One region of the Sedimentibacter sp. B4 genome, then DNA from elsewhere that is predicted to be linked to it. Evidence: riboswitches for the same ligand, from Rfam matches in the RefSeq annotation. Region 1 holds a riboswitch; the other holds the start of a gene.
The links. A riboswitch is a leader RNA that binds a small molecule or an ion and turns the genes downstream of it on or off. The one in region 1 is predicted to bind glycine.
Positions count from the first base shown of each region.

Region 2: linked by a shared signal. The riboswitch ahead of gcvT (glycine cleavage system aminomethyltransferase GcvT) and the one ahead of BN358_RS02700 (GrdX family protein) in region 1 are both predicted to bind glycine.

Region 1 covers NZ_CANG01000014.1:26,232-30,449, reverse strand. The annotation lists gene trmL (tRNA (uridine(34)/cytosine(34)/5-carboxymethylaminomethyluridine(34)-2'-O)-methyltransferase TrmL) at 1-388, shown strand, start outside; gene BN358_RS02705 (Na/Pi cotransporter family protein) at 397-2,019, shown strand; glycine riboswitch at 2,079-2,190, shown strand; gene BN358_RS02700 (GrdX family protein) at 2,414-2,773, shown strand; gene BN358_RS02695 (glycine/sarcosine/betaine reductase component B subunit) at 2,805-4,085, shown strand; gene grdB (glycine reductase complex selenoprotein B) at 4,096-4,218, shown strand, end outside.
Region 2 covers NZ_CANG01000955.1:106,802-111,019, forward strand. The annotation lists gene gcvH (glycine cleavage system protein GcvH) at 1-368, opposite strand, end outside; gene gcvT (glycine cleavage system aminomethyltransferase GcvT) at 482-1,579, opposite strand; glycine riboswitch at 1,670-1,766, opposite strand; gene BN358_RS18420 (flavodoxin domain-containing protein) at 2,011-2,496, shown strand; gene BN358_RS18425 (hypothetical protein) at 2,578-2,856, opposite strand; gene BN358_RS18430 (TrmH family RNA methyltransferase) at 2,979-3,692, opposite strand; gene BN358_RS18435 (AEC family transporter) at 3,701-4,218, opposite strand, start outside.

The DNA of each region.
Region 1 (4,218 bases):
AAACTTGCATTTGATTAAGCCTCTTGGATTTTCCCTAGCGGACAAGTATTTGAAGAGAGCCGGCCTTGACTATTGGAATTTGGTTAACATAACTATTTATGAAAATTTTGAAGATTTCCTGTCCAGTGTGAAAGGTAGGGATGTATTCATTGCAACAACCAAGGAAAGCAGATTTTACACTGATGTTACTTATACAGATGATTGTTTCATAATGTTTGGTAAAGAAACAGCAGGGCTGCCTGATTGTATTCATCAGGAATATAAAAACAGCAGAATTAAAATACCCATGATTGACAATGTCGATGCAAGAAGTTTAAATCTTGCAAATTCAGTAAATATAGTAATGTACGAAGCTTTGCGTCAGTTGGGCTTCAATAACTTGGTGTAGGAGGAAATATGGATATAGCAATCAGTTTAATAGGTGGACTTGGTCTGTTTTTATTTGGAATGAACTACATGGGTGACGGCCTTCAAAAAGCAGCAGGCAGCAAAATGAAGGACATATTGGCTGCACTGACTAAAAACAAGCTCATGGGAGTGCTTGTGGGTACTCTTGTTACAGGAGTTATACAAAGCAGCAGTGCCACAACCGTAATGGTAGTTGGTTTTGTAAATGCAGGATTGATGAATTTGCATCAAGCTGTTGGAATAATAATGGGAGCCAATATAGGAACAACAATTACAGCATTTTTAGTTTCATTGAATATAACAAAGCTTGCAACATTTATGGCAGGAATAGGTGTAATATTATATCTTTCAGCAAAAAAGAAAAAAGTTAAGAACATAGCAGAAGTAATAATCGGTTTTGGTATATTGTTTATAGGAATGGATATTATGAAAGATGCCATGGGGCCTCTTGAGACAAACCCGGCTTTTACAGGTTTGATGACAAAGTTCAGCAATCCTTTTATTGGAATACTTGTAGGTTTTGTAATGACAGCTATACTTCAGTCAAGCAGTGCAACAACAGGTATATTGATTGCGGTTGCAGCTACGGGTGTTATTTCATTCGAATCAGCATACCCCATAGTTTTTGGACAGAACATAGGAACATGCGTTACAGCACTTCTTGCAAGCATAGGAGCAAACAAGACTGCAAAAAGAGCAGCCGTAATACATCTTTTATTCAATGTATCAGGTACGCTTTTGTTCATGATTTTCATGAAAGCGCCGGTTGAGTGGCTGGTACTTAAAATTGTTCCTGCGAATGTTCCTCAGCAAATTGCGGCAGGACACATATTTTTTAATATTATTAATGTTGTTATCATGTTTCCATTTTCCAGTCTTCTTGTTAAAGCTTCAGAACTTCTTGTTAAGACCGATGGTGAAGATTCAGAACATGCAACAAAATATATTGACGAGAGACTTCTTGTTACTCCTTCAATAGCGTTGGTTCAAGCTGCAAAGGAAGTGCTTCACCTTGGAAACATAGCATATGAACAGTTTGATACAGCTGTTACAGCTTTCTTTAATAATGACGAGGAACTTGTATACAAGGTCTTTGAACTGGAAAAGAAAGTAAATGAAGTGAGCAAGGAAGCTCTGGAATATCTTGTTAAGCTTGATAAGGAATCTATGACAGATGCTGAAAAGGATAAATTGGTTGTGCTCATGAACAGCATTAACGACATAGAACGTGTTGGTGACCATGCAGACAATGTAGGAGAGTTTGTTCTTTATAAAATAGAAAACAAGGTTAATTTTTCAGAACAGGCAGTAGAAGAAATCAGAGCTATGTTCGAAGATACAATGGCAGTTTTCAAGGCAGCCCTTCTGGCATTAAAAACAATAAATTGTGATGATTGTGACAAAGTTTCGGAAATAGACTCAAGAATCGATAAAGCGTATAAAACTCTAAGGAAAAATCACATTGAGAGGTTAAATAACTACATTTGCGAGCCAAGTGCGGGAATAATATTTTTGGATATAATCGGAAACCTTGAAAGAATTGGAGATCACTCTTCAAATATTGCAGAATCAATAGTTGAGGTCATTTCCGGTAAGGATGAAAAAAAATAATAAATATTACTTGATTTATTAAATATAATTATATATAATAAATCTAAGTGAATAATTGAATGACGTTTGCGGGAGAGACTGTTATGTTATTAACAGCGCCGAAGGAGTAAGTAAATTAATATTAGCCATATTATTGATGATGATCTCAGGCAGAAGGACCGTAAGCTGACAAAACTCTGAAAAGCGCAGGCACCGAAGGGGCAACTCGTAAGGGGAAACTCTCAGGTTATAAAACAGAGCAGAAGGCATAATATTTTTTACATGCTTTCTGCTTTTTTTAATTTTAAATTTTAAAAACAATCTGTGAAATAACGTTTATTTTTATTATTAGTGCACAAAATACATACGATTAGTTTCTTATAAAAAAAGTATAAGTAAATAACAGGTGGGAATAATGATTATTACAAACAATGAAAAGGTTTATGACAAGTACAAGGATAAAATAAAAATCATATTTGTTCAAGGCGGTTTCAAGGATGTATTGGTTAAAACCAGGGACAAGATTCACGAGGGTCATGAGCTTCTGACACATCCTCTGTCCAGCAGTGTAAAACCAAATGAAACGCCATTTAAATCTGTTATGATTTCCGACGATAAGAGAAGCTTGAATTTAGATTCGCTGTACATAATAGAAAATTCAATAATGACCTATGATAATTTCAGCAAACACAAATTTGGCATGATGACGGATCAGATAACAGAAGATTTTAAATTAATTGATTTAACAGTGCTTGAAAGCGCGTTAAATATATAAACACGAGCAAAAATTTATGGAGGTGAACGGTTTGAAGTTAGAATTAGGCTACATTTTTATTAAGGATATTCAGTTTGCTGAAAAATCCAAAGTAGAAAACGGCACATTGTATGTTAACAAAGAAGAAGTTAAAGCGATAATTCTAGAAGATCAGAATTTCAAGTCAGCTGATGTTGAGCTTGCAAAACCAGGAGAAAGCGTTCGTATAATGCCTGTTAAAGATGTTATTGAACCGAGAGTAAAGGTTGAAGGACCTGGAGGAATATTCCCAGGCATGGTAAGCAAAGTTGAAACTGTTGGTTCAGGCAAAACAAACGTTTTAAAGGGTGCTGCTGTTATAACAACAGGTAAGATCGTTGGTTTCCAGGAAGGTATTATCGATATGACTGGTCCTGGAGCTGAGTACACACCATTTTCACAAACAAATAATTTAGTATTGGTTTGCGAACCAATCGAATCACTGAAACAGCATGAACATGAAAAAGCTTTAAGATTTGCAGGATACAAAGTAGCTATGTATCTTGGAGAACTTGCTAAGAACATGACTCCTGATCAGGTTGATACATTTGAAACTCCTACACTGGTAGAAGGAATTAAAATGTATCCTGAATTGCCAAGAGTTGCTTATGTATGCATGCTTCAAAGCCAGGGCTTGATGCATGACACATATGTATATGGCGTTGATGCTAAACAGACTATATCTACATTGATTTATCCTACAGAAATGATGGACGGCGCTATAGTAAGCGGTAACTGCGTATCTGCATGCGATAAAAACACTACTTATCACCACTTGAACAATCCTGTTGTTCATGACTTATTTGCTGAGCATGGAAAAACATTGAACTTTGTTGGTGTTATAATCACAAATGAAAATGTATACCTTGCAGACAAAGAAAGATCATCAAACTGGAGTGCTAAGCTTGCTGAATATCTTGGAGTAGATGGTGTTATAGTATCAGAAGAAGGTTTCGGAAACCCTGACACTGACCTTATAATGAACTGCAAGAAAATTGAAAACAAAGGCATTAAGACTGTTCTTATTACAGATGAGTATGCAGGAAGAGACGGCACATCACAATCTCTTGCAGATGCTGACGTAAGAGCAAATGCAGTTGTAACAGGCGGAAATGCCAATGAGGTAATTGAACTTCCACCTATGGACAAAATAATTGGCCACGTTGAAGTTGCTGATGTAATTGCCGGTGGTTTTGACGGCAGTCTCCATGCTGACGGAAGCATAACTGCTGAGTTGCAGGTTATTACAGGAGCTACAAATGAAATGGGCTTCAACAAATTGAGTGCGAGATAGGAAGGAGGAGATAATTATGCTAAAAGTTGTTCATTATATAAACCAATTCTTTGCCAATGTAGGCGGAGAAGAAATGGCTCACATTCCAGCTGAATTAAGAGAAGGCAATGTAGGACCTGGATTAGCTTTCCAG
Region 2 (4,218 bases), on a different contig from region 1:
CATATTTTTTCGTAATCTTCTGCACTCATGAGGCCTGATACTTCTGATGGATCAGACATTTCAACAGCAATAAGCCATGCTTCATATGGTGATTCATTGATGAAACTTGGATTGTCGGAAAGGCTTTCGTTTATTTCAACAACCTTTCCTGAAAGAGGAGAAAAAACTTCTGAAGCTGCTTTAACAGATTCAAGAACTATGCATTGTCCTCCGGCTTCAATTTCTGTGTCAACTTCCGGCAAATCAACATAAACAACATCTCCCAGATGATCCTGAGCATAGTCTGTAATTCCTATATAAGCCTTATTTCCTTCTACCTTTACCCATTCGTGTGATTCTGAATACTTTAATTCGCTTAATACTTTCATGATATCCTCCATATAATTGATTTTAATGATGAACAAATTCATCCATATAACATTGTTAATTTAATTCTACCAAATATTGTCACTTTTAAACATTTCTCTTCGTTTATATATCTTTAGCTTTTCTTATATTTTTTAGTGTAAAAAGGTTTCTTGATAACTTTTGCCTTAAGGTTTTTGTTTCGTACTGATATTTCTATTTCTGTGCCTTCCTTTGCATATTCAGCTTCAATTAATGCCAGCCCGATATTCTTCTTAAGGGTTGGTGAAAAGCTTCCTGTTGTAACATAGCCGATTTTTCTTCCCTCAGCAAAAACTTCATAGTGACTTCTAGGAATTCCTCTGTCAACCATTTCAAATCCGATTACTTTTCTTTTCAGACCTTCAGCTTTTTGCTTTGCAAGAGCTTCTTTTCCAATGAAATCATCCTTGTTAAGTTTCACAAAAAATCCAAGTCCTGCCTCTAGTGGGGTAATGTCTTTGTCTATTTCCTGCCCGTAAAGAGGAAGTGCTGCTTCAAACCTGAGAGTGTCCCTTGCCCCCAGACCTGCAGGCACAAGCCCGTATTCTTTTCCTGTTTCTAGAATTAAGTCCCACATTTGTGGCCCATGGTCAGCTTTAAAATATAGTTCAAATCCATCCTCACCTGTATATCCGGTCCTTGACACTATAGTCTTAAATTCACCCACATTAACATCACCTAAAAAGTGATAAAATTCAATTAAATTTAAATCAACTTTAGAAAGCTTCTGCAAAATAGTTTGAGCTTCTGGGCCTTGCAAAGCAAGCTGAGCATATTCATCAGAAATATTTTTTATTTCCACATTTCCAAAAGACTGTGACAAAAGCCATTCAAAATCCTTTTGTGTATTTGAGGCATTTACAACCAGAAGATAATCCGTGCTGTTGTACTTGTATACCAAGAGATCATCAACCACTCCACCATCGGTATAGCACATTGGAGTATATGCAATTTGATTGTCATTAAGCACAGAAATATCATTTGTAACAATCATCTGCAGATATTTCTCGGCATCTTCTCCCTTAACAGTGATTTCTCCCATATGAGAAACATCAAACAGACCAGCCTTATTCCTCACAGCCTCATGTTCAGGAATAATTCCCGAGTACTCCACAGGAAGCGCCCATCCCCCAAAGTCAATTACCTTTCCTTTAAGTTCAACATGCTTTTCGTATAATGGTGTTTTCTTCACTCTATCACTCCTTAATATTTTTAAATTATAAAAAAGACAGGGGTAACGACGATGTCATTATCTCTGTCTTAGCTGTACTATTCAGAGTTTTGTCCAAGCGCAGCCCTTTTGCCTGAAAGTTTCGTAACACTCGACCAGTGTTATTTGCTTCTTCGGCGCCCCTTGGGGACTCTCCTGTGCTTTTCACTCAAAATTATATTTATAAATATAAATGTTCAAATTTCAATTGTGAAAAAATGTTATTTTATATTACAGCATCATTATAATACCCTATTTCAAACGTGTCAATAGTTTTGTAATCGTGAAAAAATCTACTTTTCAGAATATGTAAAACTGCATTTTTATTAATGTTAGTTTTATCACAATGCACAAGCTTGACATTTGGCAAATAAAATATTATCATTTAATTATCTTATAAATTGGAGCAGGCCATGAAAATACTGATAGCGTATGCAAGCAACAACAATACAACTCAGATGTGCGCAAAATTGCTGGGAGAAAAGCTTCCCGGTGCTGATATTGTAAACTTAAAACGAACAACCCCCGTAATAAACGATTATGATACAGTAATAATTGGAAGTTGTATTAGATTTAACGATGTTCATAAAACAGTTAAAAACTTCGTAGGGGACAACCTGGATAAGCTCATGAAAGTAAATACCGCTATTTTTTTATGCTGCGGGTTTCCAGAAAAAATCAATCAATACCTTCTTCATAACATTCCTAAAAAGCTGTTGAACAAGTCAGTATCTATTCAATGTTTCGGAGGCAGACTTAAGGTCAAGCCATACAAATTAGTGGACCAGCTCATAATTAAGACCGTGAGGAAAAACTTCAAAGTTGACAAAAGGGAATTAACTTCAATTGACAATGAAAGCATCAGCAAAATGGCTGATGATATATTAAAATTGAAATAAAAAAACGGTAACCGTTCAGAGAATAGCTGAACGTACGTTACCGTTTTATTGTTGCTGCAACAAATTAATTATTCTTAAATGTTACCTGAAGTTGGTCTGGTTGTTGTCTCTTTTTATTTTTTTCTTGTCTTTGTTGTCAAAACTGTTATCGTTCCTGTTGTCTGAACGGTTGTTGTCGTTTCTGTTGTCAAGACGGTTGTTATTGTTGTCGTTTCTCAAATTATCAATCATATGCTTTTGCTGTTCCCTAAAACTTTGCTGACTGTCTAACTTGGCTTGTTCTTCCCAGTTAAACAATTTTTCATTGTTATTGTTATTGTTGTTTTTATTTTTGTTTTCATTAAAGCTAAAATTTTTCATTAATTTCATCCTTTCGAAATGATATTGGGCTTTTTAAACCTCTATATATTATTTACAAAAGGGTTTTAAATATTTAACCTGTAAATGTTATACTCTTATTTCATTTCCATAAATTGATTTATTTAACTTAAAAAATGATACATTGCAATGCCTGCAGCAATGGTAAGGTTCAATGAATCAATCCTGTCTGTGTGTTTGATGAATACGCTTGTTCCTGCTTTGGAAAAACTTGAGTCCAATCCTGTTGCTTCATTGCCGAACACCAATGAAAAATATCTGTCTTCATCATGTTTTATTTCTTTCAGGGACACAGCTCCATCCAGCATGAATGTGTAGACTTTATGATCATTGAAAGCCTTCTGGTAATCGCTGAAATTTTCGTAATATTTAAAATTAAGCTTGAACAGAGCACCCATTGATGCTCTGATTACTTTAGGATCAAATATGTCAACTCCCGGGCTTATTATTGCAAGATTGCTAAGGCCAAAGCCAATCAGAGTCCTGATAATTGTTCCCATATTTCCCATGTTGCTTGGGTTTACCAGCACTATGTGTGATTGATCCTGGTCAAGGCTGCATTCATATTTATTGAATACTCCCACAACAAAACAGTTTTCCTTGTCGCTTATTTTATTGATTGCCTTGTCGTTAATTTCCGTGTTAATATTGTATTTTTTGCACAGTTCAAATATGTCCATGGAATTATCAGACCTGTAGCTTGAGCTGACAAGCACTTTTACCACATCATTTGGTCTTGATGTAATTAGCTCCACAGTAGGAAACATTCCAAATGTGTATGAATGCTCAAAATTTTTCTTATATGATTTTATTTCCATAAGCCCTCCTAAAATACTCCAACTGTTTTTAACACAAATATAAACATAAAAATTGTGAATGGACTGAACATTGTGGATACAAATACAAGCTGTCCTGCAAGCTCGTAGTTGCAGTCATACTGCTGAGCCATAGTATAGCTTGAAACAGCCACAGATGGTGCAACCATGCTGAACAATGCTCCAAGTTCTGGTCCTCTGAAACCAAACGCATATGCCATTCCTATTACAACTGCGGGAATTACCAGAAGCTTTCCTATGGTCACAACCGTTATGTAATTGAGATTTTTCCTGATGTTATTTATTTCAATGTCCCCGCCAAGAGCCATGAGCGCTAGAGGTGTTGCCATATCTGACATGTCGCCTATTGTATTTTCAATGAAGACAGGAAGCTTTATCCCAAGAGCCGAAACTATTATTCCAAGAACAGAGCCAATTATCAGCGGGTTTTTAACTATGCTTATTATATTTTTTTTGATATCACTCTTATCATTTGAAAACATGTCTAATATTATTACTGCCATAAAAT